Linked DNA regions of Bdellovibrio bacteriovorus. The protein of the gene in region 1 interacts with the protein of each later gene in a pairwise test. Links are inferred from orthologs where the notes say so. Each region holds a gene or a part of one and is shown on either strand. Other genes may lie near its edges. The genes, in order: AZI85_RS06055 and def.

Region 1 (8,091 bases):
ACGAAAAACGGGTGCTCCGCCTGAAAAGAAACTCGTACGATAGTCTTGTTGAAGAGCAAGCTCAGAAACCATTTCAATTTCGGGAGCTAGACCAGGGCGACCGTTGTGGCGCACTTTATGTTGATATGGGTAAAGACCCGTAAGCAAGGATGCCAATGCCGGAACTGAAAGAGTCGAAGGTGAAAAAGCGTGAGTGAAACGAACCGATTCATTGCAAAGCAATTGAAAGCCGGATCTTTCTGCTTCTTCCTGACTGCATAGCACGTCGCTAATGGTCAACTCATCCACGGCGATGACTAAAACGGAGTTTTTGTCGTTCGCCTTGCAAGAAAGCTGGACCAAGCTCAGGAGTGTGAGAAGAAGAGTTAAAATGACTTTCTGCATACCTTGACCGGAAGTAATGGTTTTAGAGATAATGGATCAATAATTTTGCGCAGTCAAAGATTTGGAGGAAATCACCGATGCTCACAGAAAAAATATTTACAGTAGCCCACCTGGCAGATCAGGTCGTTTTATGGATCTTACTTGTGCTCAGTGTGCTCAGCATCGGCATGATTTTGGAACGTTATTTTGCACTTAAAAAAATCTCGGCAGAATCACAACGTGTTCGCGCACGCATTAAGCTGGCTTTGCAAAGCAACAGTCTTGATGATGTGGAAGATCTTGCGAAAGATCCAAACTCTGTTGAGGGTCGCGCCGCAGGTTACGCTATGAAACACATGCGTGAATCAGGCAGCAAAGGTCTAGAAGAAATTTTTAATACATTCGCTTTAACAGAACGTCCTGAGCTAGAAAAATTCTTGGGCTTCTTGGCGACTGTAGGTTCCAATGCTCCCTACATCGGTCTATTTGGTACGGTTCTTGGTATCATGAAGGCCTTCAATGATTTGGCGACAACTCCAGAAGCGGGACAACAAACGGTGATGGCCGGTATCTCTATGGCCCTTGTGGCAACGGCAGCGGGCCTTTTCGTGGCGATCCCAGCAGTAGCGTTTTACAACTACTACAGCAAACAAGTGAAAAGCATTTTCCAAAACTTAGAGAGCGTTAAAGAACTTTGCCTTGCTTATGCTAAGAAAAAAGGTGTTTAAACCATGGCATTTAAAGACGGTGGAAATGATAACGAAGCCATAGCGGACATTAACGTCGTCCCGCTCGTGGATATCATCCTGGTGGTTCTGATCATCTTCATGGTGACAGCTCCTATGTTCATGAAGCCCACGATCAACGTGAATTTGCCGAAAGCAGCTAGCGGAGATCAAACGGCTCCAAGTAAATTGAACATTGCCCTTACTGCCGATGGAAGAATCAATTTGAACGGTTCTTTCGTGAGTGAGGCTGATGTGCAAGCAAAAGCTCAGGAAGAAGTGGCTAAGAATGCCGATGTTCAAGCCATTATCTCGGCCGATAAAGATGTGCCCCACGGAAAAGTGGTTGGGGTTCTTGATATCGTCAAGGGTTCCGGAGTCAAAAAATTCGCAATTAGCATCGATAAAAAATAATAAAAAAGGGCTCGGTAAGAGCCCTTTTTTTATTTCTGAATTTAGAAAACTAATTCCCGCCACCGCCGTCGGCATTGTTGTAGTTCGGGTTGTGCACCCACTGACAGGTATTCGTCAGCAATTTCAATTTTTTGTTACGACATTCAAAACTGATGCGACCATGGTAAGTCCAATATCCGTTATCATCGAAGCGTCCATATCCCGAATCATATTGATAAGAGGGATTCGGTTGAGGCGTGTGAATGCGCGGAATTGTTGTGCGGCAAGAAACCGTTGTTTGCTGTAAGTACGACAAATTCGCAGGCACGTTATAATCAGAAAGTTTCGTGAAGTTACGATTGTTATAAAGGAAGTTCAAAGTGTCATAGCTAGAATGAAGAAGGAACTTTCCGCGCGGTCCATCGAAGTATTCAGGGAAATATCCATAAGCCGCATCGTACGCGGCTTCCGTGAATGTGAAGTAGGATCCGGCTGTACAGCCCACGGCAGGTTCCGAGATCGAAACGCGCGCCAATGTACTTTGTATGCTCTTACCAGTCGCATCTTTCACGATGACATAGTAAGTGCCCTCTTTGGAATAGCTGGTCGCATTGTCACTGATAAAACTATAAGTGCCCCAAATACCAGTCATGGCTTTACTGTCTTTATACCATTGAAAACTATAAGGTTGAGTTCCGCCCGTTGCGACGACTTCAAGATTGTACTGAGCGCCTTCTTGCACAGTCACGCCTTGGGGTTGAGTCACGATACGAAATCCAGTCTGACTTGGAGTTCCGCCTCCGCCAGGATTTACGCCGCCACCTGAAGAACCACCCGAGCCTCCGCCGCCGACGCCGATACTTCCGCCGCCAGAACCCGAGTTTCCTCCTGAGGAACCGCTGCCGACACCAACAGTGCCACCACCGCCAGAAGATCCGCCTCCACCAATGGTAACGCCGTTACCTCCGCCACTTGACGGACGTGAATTCCAGATAGATGAAGAATCTTTGCTAGTCGATGAACCAGAAGTTGAACCTTCTGTCTTTTCTTCCATAGGAGCCGGAGCACAGTTTTGAAACGACAAAACTGTGAGGGACATGATCAAAAGCCCAGAGAATACGCGGAATTTGCGGATCTTTTTGAGAATTCGCGTGTTCATTCAACATTCCCCCGAAAGTTTACTAGACTTAAATACGGAAGAAATGTGGAAAAACTTGAGGAAACAGCCGGTAATTCTGTTTAGTTTCTCAAATTGATACGGCTAAAGTCTGGAAGCAAATATCCGATCTAGGATATTATGTTTAAGAGTCAGCCAACAGATACTCATTTCCTTATTATTACGTCTTTTCTTGTAGCGCTTCTAGGCATCCCTACGTTTTTCACGCTGACAAGCAATGATCCTATTGAAGTCGTCACTGCGGATGTGCAAACGTCGCCAACTCTTTCTCAACGTGAGCCTGCAAGCGTGCCTCAAGGTGCGTCCGTACAAGCTCCAGCAGCTTTGTCCCATTTCACTCACTACGATTTGAACTGCGCAAAAAAAGCGGCAGGCAAAGTGACGGTGACGGGTGGCTATGTTCAATTTCAAGGAAAGAACTGTCTAAAAAATCTGAAAGACGGGGAGCTTGAAATCATTAATAAGAGCAATGGTTACACTGCTTCGATCTTCAACAGCGGTGCTGACAAATATCAAACCGACCTCATCCAACTTCAGAATGGCGACAATGAAATCGCGATTCGTTATCGCGAACGCTCTGGAAAAGCCGTGGAAGAGGTTGTTCGTATTCATTCGTCTAAGATTTAACATAAACAAATCAATATCTTAATGCACTCAGCTAGAGTAGGATCAATTAAATTGATCTTCCGTTCCTCACCCTTTAAGGTAGCCGCCGGCGTTGCAAATTTAGCACACTCCAGGCCCCTTTACGGATGCCTAACGTGGGATAAAATTGATGTTACTTGAAGGATTTTTACAGCCAGTGGATTTAAAGAAGCGTTCGGACATTCATTATGCTCGAAAAATATGGCATATGTCGGGAGTCTCCGTGATGTTCCTTGCGTACGTCTATCTTCCGCCGGCTGTGTCTATGACAATTCTTGTGGCCGCTTGGTTGATGTTTGTTCCTTTCGATTTTTTGCGTCAAAAAAATGCAGCTCTCAATGATTGGGCCGTGCACGCTTTCAAACCGATCATGCGCCAAAGCGAAGTAAAAAAGTTGGCGGGGACGACGTTCTTACTTTCGGGCGTTCTTATTGTTGATATTTTGTTTCCTCGTCAGATCGTAGCTTTGACTTTATTGTTCTTGGCTTTCGCAGATCCCATCGCAAGTTACTTTGGAATTTTGTACGGTAAAGATAAAATCTTTGGACATAAATCAATCCAAGGCTTCATGGCAGCGTTCTTTGTTTGCGCCGCACTTACTTTCTTCTACTTGCTATATCACAATTATCTCATGGATCGCATCGTCGTGGTCAGCTTGTTCGCCGGTCTTGTCGGTGCATTTGCAGAGCTTATTCCCATCGGAAAGCTTGATGACAACCTGACTTTGCCTGTGATGAGCGCCGTTGGCCTCACCATCCTGTTTTATTTCTTTGGATTTTTTGCCACTGTAGGATAATGTTTCCCTGCCATGGACCACATGGCGGGAGAAGACAATGGCAGATACTCATCTAGAAAAAATTGATTCCGAAGATGCCAAAGCACAGCGCTTGGCAATGTATATCTATATTCTTCCGAATTTGATGACGACAGGAAACTTGTTCTCTGGTTTCTTTGCAGTGATTCAATCTATCAAAGGAAATTATCTTTATGCCGCTTATGCAATTGTTGTTGCGGCGGTCTTTGACCAATTAGATGGTCGTTTGGCGCGTTTGACTCGTTCAACAAGTAAGTTCGGTGCCGAATACGATTCTTTATGTGACCTTGTCAGCTTTGGTATGGCTCCAGGGACTTTATTGTTCTTGTGGGCGCTTCAGCCGTTTGGTCGCTTGGGTTGGGTGGCGTGCTTCCTTTTCGTAGCTTGCGGTGCTCTTCGTTTGGCGCGTTTCAACGTTCAAGCAAACGTTGTTGAAAAAAACTATTTCCAAGGTTTACCAATTCCGATGGCTGCGGGTATCGTAGCTTCTTCAGTTCTTGCCTTCCAAGATTTGGAATTAGAGCCACTAGGTAACTATGGTCTTTTGATCATGACGATCCTTTTGGCGCTAGTGATGGTAAGTAACTTCCGTTTCCGTAGCTTTAAAGATTTAGATCTGAAAGAGCGCCTTCCATTCCGTTACCTGATTTTGGGTGTCGGTGTTTTGGTTGTCGTTGCACTTCGCCCTGAAGTGATGCTGTTCGTGCTTTTCATGGGTTATGCCGCTTTGGGTGCAGTTTTCGGTGTCTTCAAGCTTGGAAAGAACATTCGTAAAATTAAGCCCAGTGTGTATGCTCCCGCGCAAGTGCACGAGAGTGACTTAGTCCTCGAAGAAGAGGAAGAAGAGGCGAAGAAAGATGAAAAGAAAACTTAAAGTCGGAGTCGTTGGCGCTACCGGCATGGTAGGCCAAACTTTCATGAAACTTCTTGAAGAGCGCAGTTTTCCCATTCAGGAGCTGCGCCCTTTTGCATCTGAGAACTCACTAGGAAAGAAAATCGATTTGCAGGGCACTTCTTGGCCGGTGCAAGTCCTTAAAGAGGGCTGCTTTGACGGCCTTGATCTTGTGTTCTTTTCTTCCGGTGATGATATTTCTAAAGAGTGGGCACCTAAGGCGGTGAAAGCCGGTGCGTTTGCTGTTGATAACTCGGCCGCTTTCCGTATGGATCCAGACACAGTGCTGGTAGTTCCGGAAGTGAATGGCAACTTAGTCACTAAAGATTCCAAGCCGCAAATCATTGCTAATCCAAACTGCTCAACCATTCAGTTGGTTGTGGCACTAAAACCACTTTTGGATAAGTTTGGTTTAGAAGAAGTGCGAGTCAGCACTTATCAAGCGGTGAGTGGCGCTGGACAAGGTGGCTATGATGAGTTGATGGAGCAAACGTCAAATCACAAAGACGATCATCAACCAAAAACATTCCCGCATACGATTCTTTTTAACTGTATCCCGCAAATCGGTTCTTTTAATGACGATGGCTACTGCAGTGAAGAAGTCAAAATCATGAAAGAAACGCGCAAGATCTTGGGTCAGGACAAACTGAAAGTTTCGGCGTTCACAGTTCGTATCCCCGCATTGAATGCGCACAGCGAATCTGTGTGGGTGACTTTGAACAAAGAAGTCAGCCGCGATCAAGTCATGGCGACACTTTCCGAATTCAAAGGCATTGTGCTTCAAGATGAACCTAAGAAAAGTGTTTATCCTTTGGCCCGCGATGTTTCTGGCAAAGACCCTGTGTACGTGGGACGCGTGCATCGCGATCCCGAGAACCCAAAAATGTGGTTGATGTGGGTGGTTTCAGACAATATCCGTAAAGGGGCTGCTCTGAACGGTATCCAAATCGCCGAACAAATCTTCTTCAGTTAATAAAAAGGTGGGTTTTCCCACCTTTTTACATAATCCCCGTCTGATTCGACGAAGGTCTTGAGTTTGAGCTTTTTTTGACATCTCGACCTTCGCATGGTTCGATTAAAAGGATGAAGCTTTCTGTAATCACGGCAGCCAGCATTTTCCTTCTTTCGTTCAGCAGTCATGCCACCATGACTTTGAATTCTATTTCTGGCGACTCAAACCGTGATCTTTCTGATCCAGCGAAACCTATTATTTATGCGGGGTTTACTCCGGCGGTCGCCTGTACTGGTGACGGATCTTTTACTTGTGACAGCTGCACAGGAACTTCTGCGGGCGGAAAACTTTTTTCGTGTAACAGAACCAGCGCTTATCCCAATCTTCGTTTAGTCATTCAAATGACTTCGACGAACACGACGGGGACGGTTTATGCGAAAATTGGCGAAGACGATGTCAGCTCTACTCTGCCTTGGACTTTCGACAGTGGTGTTCTGACGTTTCAAGCGACGTGGGCTGAAATCTGCCAAGCTGCGGGTGTCGGCAATTGCGATAGCAGCATGAATAAGGATTTGGTTGTTGGAATCAACACGACATCCGGTGGATCAGCGGCAACGGATTCAATGACATTTAGGTTGAATACGCGTGTGGCTGCTGCGGATGGTTCTGATTCTCTTTATACAGATTGCAATACAGCTCCAGTTGCTGCGAACCAAGGGTTCTGTCACTTCAATGTCTTTCCGGGTGATGAAAAACTTTACGTAGAAAACATGGTTTACTCGGATGGGTATCCGGCTTCACCAGCTCCCGGTGTAGAATTCCGCTCGGTTGTTTTCTTTTACGAACCTTTTGTTACCGACGACAATACGACGATTGCAAGTATCAGCAACGCTTCGTCGATGTTTGAACTTCCGGTGAATCGTTCCGCAAATCCTCCGATTGTTGATGATCGCGTGGATGGTCTGGTCAATGGTCAGCGCTATTGCATGGTCATGGCGAATATGGATATGACGGGTGTGATTTCTCATTTCACGCCGATTCCGGGAAGCTCGGGATCACCAGTGACTGCGGCTGAGCTTTGCGGTACGCCGGCAGCGGTTGTGGGATTGCTGGATGATAAAAGCTGCTTCATTGCGACCGCGGCTTTCGGCAGTCAGATGGCACCCGAAGTGGAAAGCTTCCGTGAGTTCCGTAACAAGTTCCTTCTTCCTAGCAAATGGGGAAAAGCTTTTGTTAAGTTCTATTACAAACACAGTCCTTACTATGCGAACCTGATTGCCGAAAGCGAAGTTGCGAAAGCGGCAGTCCGCGCGGCTTTATGGCCTTTGCTTTTATTTGCGCGTGCCAGTGTGGCTTTAGGATTTTGGACTGCTTTTGCCCTTCTTTCTTTGGGTGGCGTGACTATTTATGGTCTTTATCGCCGTTTGATTTTAGGCCGTCGATTCCGAGGTGAACTGTGACTTGGTCGAAATATTTTATCGCTCTTTTAGCAGTGGTTTCGTTTCACACAGTTCAAGCGCAAGAGGCCGAGTCGGCTCCGCAAGAACCTCCGTTTGTTCAAGAAGACACCGAATTTGATTCAGAGGCCTTAAGCATTGAAGACGAAATTCAAAGTGCCGCTCCGGAATCAAATCTTCAACCGCCGCAAAAAGAAACGGTGAATCTGAATGAAGACGCCGATCCGAATAAAGACTTAGAAGAAGAGCTGTCAATCGAAGATGAATCTCCTGTTGTCGCCGAAGAACCTGAAGTGGTTCCTGCGCCTCCAGCTCCAGTGGTTGAAGTCAAACCGGCAAGTCCGATTCAGCAAGGTAAAGTGATTCGTCGTTCTGCTCGTGGTGGGACCGAGTACATCGAACATCCTCAAGCGGCGAATGGTTTGATCGCGATCACTAAAGAAGGCGCTTACATCTATCGCACCAAAGAGTCGGGTGAATACAATCACACCGGAAGTTTCCGTCTGGGTTTGATCGATCCACCACGAATTATTTCAGCGGATGGGACGACAAGCTTCGATACAATGTATTCAGGATCTTCTCAGCCACTTTTCATGTTTGATTATGAGTGGCAGCCCTTTAATGGCTACGGAAAATTCGGTATTCAAGCGGGCTTTGGTTTTATGATCGCTAA
Region 2 (7,978 bases), on another replicon or contig:
CTTCGGTGGCAAAACGCGTGGGGCACAGTCTGATTGCGATGGAAGAAAAGAAAGGGGCTGTTTACTTAGAAAATGGATCGCCATTTGTGAACTTATAAAATCACGATTTAACAGCGCTATTTTTTCGGCCGCGATAAGGAAGTTACTTTAAAGCCGCAATCGCCGTCTTATAGTCTTTACTGAAAACATAACTGCCCGCTACAAACACGTCAGCCTCATGACAAAGCTTTGCGGTTTCGGCGTTGATGCCACCATCGACTTCAATCAGACAATTCAAATTTTTCGTTTTGATTTCTTGGCGCAGCTTCGAAATTTTTTCGATTTGATCGTGCATGAAAGACTGTCCACCAAAACCGGGCTCGACAGTCATCACTAGCACCAAGTCACATAAAGGCAAAAGTGGCAGAACGGTCGCTAACGAAGTTTTAGGTCGCAAAGTAATGCCGGGTTTAGCACCCAACTCACGAATACGACGAAGAACCGCCGCAGGATCTTTTGTAGCTTCCACATGAATCGTTAAATAATCACTGCCCGCTTTGATAAAATCTTCGACGTAGCGTTCAGGTTCTTCGATCATCAAGTGAACATCCAAGGGAAGTGGTGACACTTTCTTTAAAGACTTAACAACAGGAATCCCGATTGTGATATTAGGAACAAAGCGCCCGTCCATCACATCCACGTGAATCCAGTCTGCGCCCGCCTCGGCAACGGCCTTGATTTCTTTTTCAAGATTTGCAAAATCCGCCGACAGAATGGAGGGAGCGACCATTTTAGACACCGAGCTTGTCTCCTACTTTAAGATCATGACCTTTTAGGAAATCTGCAACCTTCATGCGATTGCGAGACTCTGGTTGCACTTCGTATATTTTTAAAATGCCATCACCTGTCGCGACGGACAAGTGATCCGCGTTGATTGTCGTAATGCTTCCCGGTTCCGCACTCACCGAACCACTCACGGGAATCGCTTTATGTAGCTTTAACTTTTTGCCTTGAAGCAAAGTGAAAACTCCCGGCCCATAAACGAAACCACGGATTTTTCCATCAATCGCTTTGGCAGAAAGATTCCAGTCTACTTGTGATTCATGCTTTTCAATTTTTTTAGCAATGGTGACTTGCGATTCATCTTGCGGCGTCGGCGCCAAGTTTCCGCGCACATAGTCCATCAACTCGACACGCAAAAGATCTGCGCCCAATTCAGCAAGCTTGTCGTGAAGTTCTAAAGCGTTCATTTCGGGAGTGATTTTCACGCGACGAATACCAATGATGTCGCCAGCATCGAGCTTCTTCACCATCTTTTGCAATGTCACGCCACTTTCAAGATCCCCTGCTTCGATCGCGCGTTGAATCGGAGCCGCCCCCCGCCAGCGCGGAAGAACAGAGCCGTGAACATTCACACAGCCAAATCGAAATGAATCCAAAAAACTTTGCGTAAGAATTTGTCCAAAGGCGACAACGACGCCGACTTCAGCTCCCCAGCTTGCGATTTCTGCAACCGCAGCCGCGTCGGCCTTTAAAGACTCGGGAGAAATAACTTTCAAATTATGTTCTTGAGCTAAAACCTTCACCGGGCTTGGTGTCAGTTGCAATTTACGTCCTGCGGGACGATCGGGTTGAGTGACAACTCCGACGACCTCAAAGTGCTCATCCTTCAGAAGAGCTTGCAAAGAGGTCACGGCAAATTCAGGGGTTCCAAGAAAACAGACGCGGACCTTACTCACACTTCCAACTTTTCTTTGCCTGGTCCTGCTCCAGCTTTCGCATCCGCTCCAGCACTGCCGGCGTCCGCCGCTTTATCTTTGTCTTTCACAGGGTAGCCGTATTTTTTGATTTGGTTTTTAATTTTGTTTCCTTTAACGAAACTCAAGTGATCGACGAAAAGAGTTCCCTCTAAGTGATCAAGCTCATGCTGCATGCAGATCGCAAGAAGACCATCGGTTTTCACAATGAACTCTTTGCCATTCAAATCGAAGGCTTTCATTTCGATATAGTTGTAGCGCTCCACAGTTTCGTAATAACCAGGGATAGACAAGCAACCTTCGTCGAAAGTTGTTTTGCCTTCGCCTTTAACGATTTCTGGGTTGATCAAAATCAAGGGTTGAGGAACGGCTTTTTCAAGATCCGTCATGTCTTCGTACTTATAACGACGACCTTTATCATCTTTAGGGCGAGTGTCGATAACAACCATACGCACCAACTCACCCACTTGCGGAGCCGCAAGCCCGATGCCATTCGCGTCGTACATAGTTTCGATCATATCCTCGGAAAGCTTTTTTAGCTCAGGACCAAACTCCGTGACAGGTTTAGAAACTTCACGCAATTTCGGATCTGGAAATGTGAGGATTTTCATGATCATAGGAACCTCCGAGAGGCCCCATTATATCAGCGTTTCAGCCTTTTGAGAAGGACCAAGGCCACGACCGTCATGACAATGTTGGGCATCCATGAAGCCACATAGGGAGGCAAAGTCCCGTGCTGCCCTAAAGTGATTCCGGACGAATAGAAGACGTAATAAGCGAAAACCAGGCCTAAGCAGATCCCGACATTCAGCATTGTACCGCCTGAACGGGCTCTACCGACGCTGAAAGGGATGCCTAAAAGACACATCACAAGGCCCGCAAAGGCAAAACTGACCTTGGCGTGATAGTCGACCTCATAGGCCACCGTATCTAGCCCCGCGTTTTTATTCTTTTCGATAAAGTGCTTCAGCTCTGCCTGCGACATCATATCGGCCGTTTGACCCGCGCTTTGCAAGTCTTTGGAGTCCTCGGCCATAACGATGTTTTTCTTTTTAAATTGCGTCGTTAACGGAAAGCTGGAGTTTTTAGTAAAGACCGTCACAGCCCCATTTTCGAGCAGCCACTGCGACCCCTGAATGATGACTTCGCGAGACGTGATCATCTGCACCAGATCCCAAGCATCGTTAAAGAAGTACATCGTCAAACCTTGAGCGCGGTCTCCTTTGGCATTCAAGGTTTGAATATTGAAGATTGAATTTTTAGAGCGGTACCAGATCTTATCAGTTTTGATGGTAGAAAAACGGTGCGGCTCTTTTTTTAGATCGTAGTAAAGAATGTAGTTCTTTTCTTTTGTCGCTTTTGGAATCAGGCGATCCGAAGCGTAATAACCCAGAACAGAAATAAAGATCACGCAAATCAGGATCGGCGTGGAAATTCGCAGAAGACTCATTCCGCTTGCAAATAACGCAACGAGTTCATTTGCTTTATTCAAACTTGAAAGCGTCAAGATTGTGCCCAACAAACAGGCAACAGGAAGAAGCTTCGAAATGATTTCAGGGAACGAATACAGATAGTAATTTAAGAGTGCCGAGGGAGCCACATTCTTATAATTCACCATCGTAGACATGGCGTCGACAGCGGTGAAGATCGTCAAAAACACCAAAAGACCACCCAGGAAATATCCCCAAAACAGCCATGTTGTGTATCTGTCGATTCTGTTCACTTGACTACTCCCGGTTTTCCTATTCTACTTTCCATATGGCTTTACGCGTCTTGCTTGCAGATGAGAGTTCCACAATCAAAAAAGTAATGCAACTGGCATTGTCTGACTTCGGTGTCGAAGTGAAGGCCGTACCCGTGGGACTTGATGTATTAGCCGTCACCAAAAGCTTCAAACCCGACATTGTGTTTGCCGACGTACTTTTGACAAAGCGTTCGGGTTACGAAGTTTGTTCTGATCTTAAGAACGACTCTGAAACAGCCCACATCCCTGTTGTGTTGATGTGGAGTGGTTTCATGGAAATCGACGAAGCCAAAGCCACGCAATGCCAAGCCGATCGCCGCTTGGAAAAGCCCTTCGATGCAGATCTTTTGCGCTCTATCGTCACAGATTTAGTGCAAAAAACGAAGTCCAATCCTATCAGCAATTTCTTGGCGTTCCCAGATATGCCAGAGTTTGAAGAAACTCCTTCGACCCCTCAAGAACAGCAGGTCGCAGAAGTCACGTCTTCAAAAAGCGGCAATATCTATGCAATTCCTGAAGCTGGCGAAAACGAATTCGATCACATTCCTGAAATTGAAAATCCAGATGTGAATCCTTTGGAGTTGAACGACGAAGAATTTTCTTCAGTTCCATTGACGAATCCAAAAATGGCGGATGAGCATGACGAAGGTGGCTGGGCTCATCAGGATTTGACGAAATTTAAAATCAATTTGCCTGAGAATGAAAATAACGATTTTGCCTCTAAATTTGTCATCCCGCAGGATGATGAACTGTCGCAAGCTCATATTGAAGTTGCCGGTGATTTCGAAGAAATCAGCTTTGAAAAGCCCGCAGCACAGACAAAGACGAAGATTCCTTTAGAGTCTGATTCTTTTATCAACAAAGTTGAAAAATCAGTGAAAGAGCAGATGATGGAAACATTGTCGAAGGGGCCACAAAAAGCGGCACCTTCTAATGCTCAGCCCAATTCTCAATCCAAAGTAGACTTAAACGGCAATATGATGGAAAAGGTTATTCGTGAGGAAGCTCGCGAAGTGATTGAATCCATCTGCTGGAAAGTCCTTCCAGAAATCGCGGAAAGAATCATCCGCGAAGAGATCAATAAAATCCTACGCGAAACCGAGAAATCTATTTAAGCATCAGCCTTTTTCAAAGCCTGGTGCTTTTGAAAGAGGTCGACTGCTATGACACTGTTGGAGCTCATCCGCGCTGCCATCAAAGAAGACATGCCTCAAGGCGATGTCACTACTGAATCTTTAGCACTTAAACCACGCATGGGCCGTGCTCGCTTGAAAGCGAAGGAAGACATTGTTCTTTCGGGCGCTATGGCTTTTGAACAATCCATGCAAGCCTTAGAACCCAGTGCCCGCGTGAAATGGCATTTCGAAGAAGGCGATGAGATTTTAAAAAATCAAATCATCTGCACGATCGAAGGTGACTTAGTGCAAATCTTGAAAGCCGAACGCGTGGCTTTAAACTTCTTGGGTCACCTTTCTGGAATTGCCACCCACACTCGCCGTTTTGTGAAACAAATTGCCGGAACTAAAACTAAAATCCTGGATACTCGTAAAACGACACCGGCTTTCCGCGAACTGGAAAAGCGCGCGGTAGTTCATGGCGGTGGCGTGAATCACCGCATGAATTTAAGTACGGCAATTTTAATCAAAGACAATCACATCTCTGTGATGGGTGGAATCACGGCGGCGGTGAATCGCGTGCGTGAACACTCTCAACTTCCAATCGAAGTGGAAGCCCGTACTTTGGAAGAAGTGAAAGAAGCTGTTGGCCTGAATGTGCAACGTCTTCTTTTAGACAATATGGATAACGAGACTTTGAAAAAAGCTTTAACTATGATTCCCGCTGAAGTTGAAACGGAAGCTAGCGGCAACATGAATTTAGAACGCGTGCGTTCTGTGGCTGAAATCGGCGTGAACTTCATTTCTGTCGGTGCACTGACTCACTCAGCACCATGCGCGGACGTCAGCCTTATCTTCCATTGGGAGGAATAGTGGATACACCTTTAGCAGACATCCGTATTGGACAAGTGACATCACAGTGGGCGGAAAGCAATCACTTGTATGTCTCTTACAAAACACAACAAGACAGCACAAACACGCTAGCTAAAGAAGAAGCCTTTGAAGAAAATCTTCTGGAAGAGTCTTTGTGTCTTTACGTGACAGATCACCAAACGGCCGGTCGTGGCCGCGGAAAAAACACTTGGCTTGATGCCCATCACGGAAGTGCTTTGTTAAGTTCATGGTCTTTCCTTTTGGGGATTAAACCTCAACCGACGACATCGTGCTTGGTGGGTCTAGCGGTCTACCGCGCGTGTTCGACGACGTGGCCGTTTTTACCTTGGAACTTAAAAGCTCCAAATGACATTTACATCGGCGATAAAAAAGTGGCCGGCATTCTTTTAGAAAGCCTGGTTCAAGGAAGTGACGTGCGTTTGATCATTGGCCTTGGTTTTAATATCACGGCGTCTCCTGAAGAGGTTGAGACGGCGACAAGCCTGATTGAATCCTTGCCTCAGGGGGCTCCGCTCTTGGGCCAAGACTATATGGCCTTCTTGGACCGTTTGTTGTTTGAATTAACAGACGCGGTTTCTCACTGTGACGAGGCCTTAAGTCCGACAGACCAGCTTTCTTTGCTGACAGCTTTGAATCAGCATCCTTTGCTGAAAGAAAAGTACACGGGTATGGAAGCCGATGGCAGTCTGCTTATTGGCGATAAAAAAATCAGTTGGACGAATCTTTAGGAGGAAATCATGGCTTTGACATTCACTCCGTTCCCCGATTTAGGAAATGCGTGTCCTGAGTTTAAACTTCCGGCAACGGACGGAAAAACTTATGCCTTAAAAGATTTCCCGACGGGACATCCTTTGGTTGTGATGTTCATTTGCAATCATTGTCCGTATGTTCAAGCCATTGAAGACCGTCTGATTCAACTAGGTCAGGATTTGAAAAAACAAAACGTGTCGGTTGTCGCCATCTGCTCTAACGACGCGAAATCTCATCCTGAAGACTCTTTTGAGAATCTTAAAAAACGCGCAGAAGAAAAATCTTACCCGTTCGTTTACCTTTATGATGAAACTCAAGAAGTCGCTCACAAGTTTGGCGCTGTGTGCACGCCAGATTTTTTTGTATACGACAAAAATCACAAGCTCGCTTACCGTGGTCGCCTGGACGACTCTTGGAAAGACGCTAGCAAAGTGACGAAGCGCGAGCTTTACGAAGCCGTGCAAACCTTATTACAAGATCAAAAAGTTTCTGAAGAACAAACGGCCTCTATGGGCTGCTCAATCAAATGGATATAACAGCATGAAGTATATTTTATTTTTCATTCTAGTGGCGATGGTTTCATTCGGTCTTTTCCTCTCGAACTACTTGGGAGCTTGGAAGGGCGTCGACATTTCTGAATCACAACAGGGTCCTTTTAAAACCGTGTACCTTGAGCACGTAGGTCCTTATCACAAAGTAAATAAAGTGATCGAAAAAGTCGAAAAGTACATGGCTTCTCAAGGCGCTCCGTGTGGTCGCACTTTCGGTGAATACATGGATGATCCACAAACAACGGAAGAAGCACGTCTGCGCTCGAAAGTGGGCTGCATCGTTGCGGAAGTTCCGGCAAACCTACCTGAAGACTTTAAATCCGGCGAAATCCCAGCCCGCAAATACGTTGTCGCTGTCTTCACGGGCTCCCCAGGCATCGGCCCCATGAAAGTCTACCCACGTGTGAACGACTACATGCTAAAACAAAACCTAAAACAAACTGAAGCCGTCGTCGAAATCTACGAGATCCACTCGATTACTGAGAAAAATGCGATGACCACGACGTACTTATTCCCAGTCCAATAGGTACCTGCTTCCCTTCGTGTAAAAAAGGAACCAGGTTAAAAAAAAGAGGAGCTTATCGCTCCTCTTTTTTTGAAAGTGCCTGCTTCTTTTTTGTACTGCTCTGCACGACAAAAAAGAAGCAGGCACCTTTTAATTGATTTCGTATTCGGCGGTGACTTCTACGCGGACTTTGATTTGGCCTGAAGCTACGTCTGTGGATGCGGCTTCGGCGATGGCTTTATTGAAAGTGGCATAGAACGGTTGCGGTGGTGATTGAGATTGATTGCTGGTGATTTTACCAACGGCTTTAATTTTGACCCCGGCAGCCTTGGCGATTTCTTCCGCTTTTACCTTCGCGGCGCGAACGGCGTCACCCAAAGCGGCTGTTTCGACTTGCATTCTTTTGTCTGAATCCCACGTCAAAGAAGAAACATTCACACCAGAAGTTTGAGTTTTCTTGTCAGAGACTATTGCGTCCAAGAAATTTCCAGCATCGTCAATTTTACGCAAAGTCACTTGCAGGCTTTGAGTCACTCTGAAGCCGGTCATTTTATTTTGCTGCGTTTTTTGATCGTATTCGTATTCCGGGTTCAAACTGTAGTTGTCTGTTTGAATGTCTTCTTTTTTGATTTTGAAATCTTCAAAGACTTTCTTTACGTTTTTAAACTGGCTGGCTGCCATTT

The links.
Region 2: the proteins of AZI85_RS06055 (region 1) and def interact in binary tests that used the Escherichia coli proteins (3 or more experiments, as listed by UniProt). The link is inferred for Bdellovibrio bacteriovorus from one-to-one orthologs.

The regions. Positions count from the first base shown.
Region 1 is NZ_LUKF01000007.1:28,661-36,751, reverse strand. What follows is about bases 4,009-6,978. They hold AZI85_RS06055 (aspartate-semialdehyde dehydrogenase), read left to right. Parts: upstream 4,009-4,974; coding sequence 4,975-5,982; downstream 5,983-6,978. Other genes in these bases: AZI85_RS06050 (CFI-box-CTERM domain-containing protein), read left to right, coding at 6,093-6,978; pssA (CDP-diacylglycerol--serine O-phosphatidyltransferase), read left to right, coding at 4,137-4,991; AZI85_RS06065 (diacylglycerol/polyprenol kinase family protein), read left to right, coding at 4,009-4,099. Also shown: AZI85_RS06090 (sulfatase-like hydrolase/transferase), read right to left, coding at 1-384; AZI85_RS06085 (MotA/TolQ/ExbB proton channel family protein), read left to right, coding at 462-1,091; AZI85_RS06080 (ExbD/TolR family protein), read left to right, coding at 1,095-1,502; AZI85_RS06075 (hypothetical protein), read right to left, coding at 1,552-2,640; AZI85_RS06070 (hypothetical protein), read left to right, coding at 2,779-3,285; more of AZI85_RS06065, read left to right, coding at 3,434-4,008; more of AZI85_RS06050, read left to right, coding at 6,979-7,421; AZI85_RS06045 (hypothetical protein), read left to right, coding at 7,418-8,091.
Region 2 is NZ_LUKF01000016.1:57,925-65,902, forward strand. What follows is about bases 535-3,391. They hold def (peptide deformylase), read right to left. Parts: upstream 2,354-3,391; coding sequence 1,715-2,353; downstream 535-1,714. Other genes in these bases: rpe (ribulose-phosphate 3-epimerase), read right to left, coding at 535-769; fmt (methionyl-tRNA formyltransferase), read right to left, coding at 771-1,718; lptG (LPS export ABC transporter permease LptG), read right to left, coding at 2,380-3,391. Outside these bases: AZI85_RS09950 (NUDIX domain-containing protein), read left to right, coding at 1-98; more of rpe, read right to left, coding at 143-534; more of lptG, read right to left, coding at 3,392-3,459; AZI85_RS09975 (response regulator), read left to right, coding at 3,495-4,595; nadC (carboxylating nicotinate-nucleotide diphosphorylase), read left to right, coding at 4,644-5,468; AZI85_RS09985 (biotin--[acetyl-CoA-carboxylase] ligase), read left to right, coding at 5,468-6,217; AZI85_RS09990 (thioredoxin family protein), read left to right, coding at 6,227-6,775; AZI85_RS09995 (AraC family transcriptional regulator), read left to right, coding at 6,780-7,316; AZI85_RS10000 (SIMPL domain-containing protein), read right to left, coding at 7,446-7,978. UniProt on the Escherichia coli protein: Removes the formyl group from the N-terminal Met of newly synthesized proteins. Requires at least a dipeptide for an efficient rate of reaction. N-terminal L-methionine is a prerequisite for activity but the enzyme has broad specificity at other positions.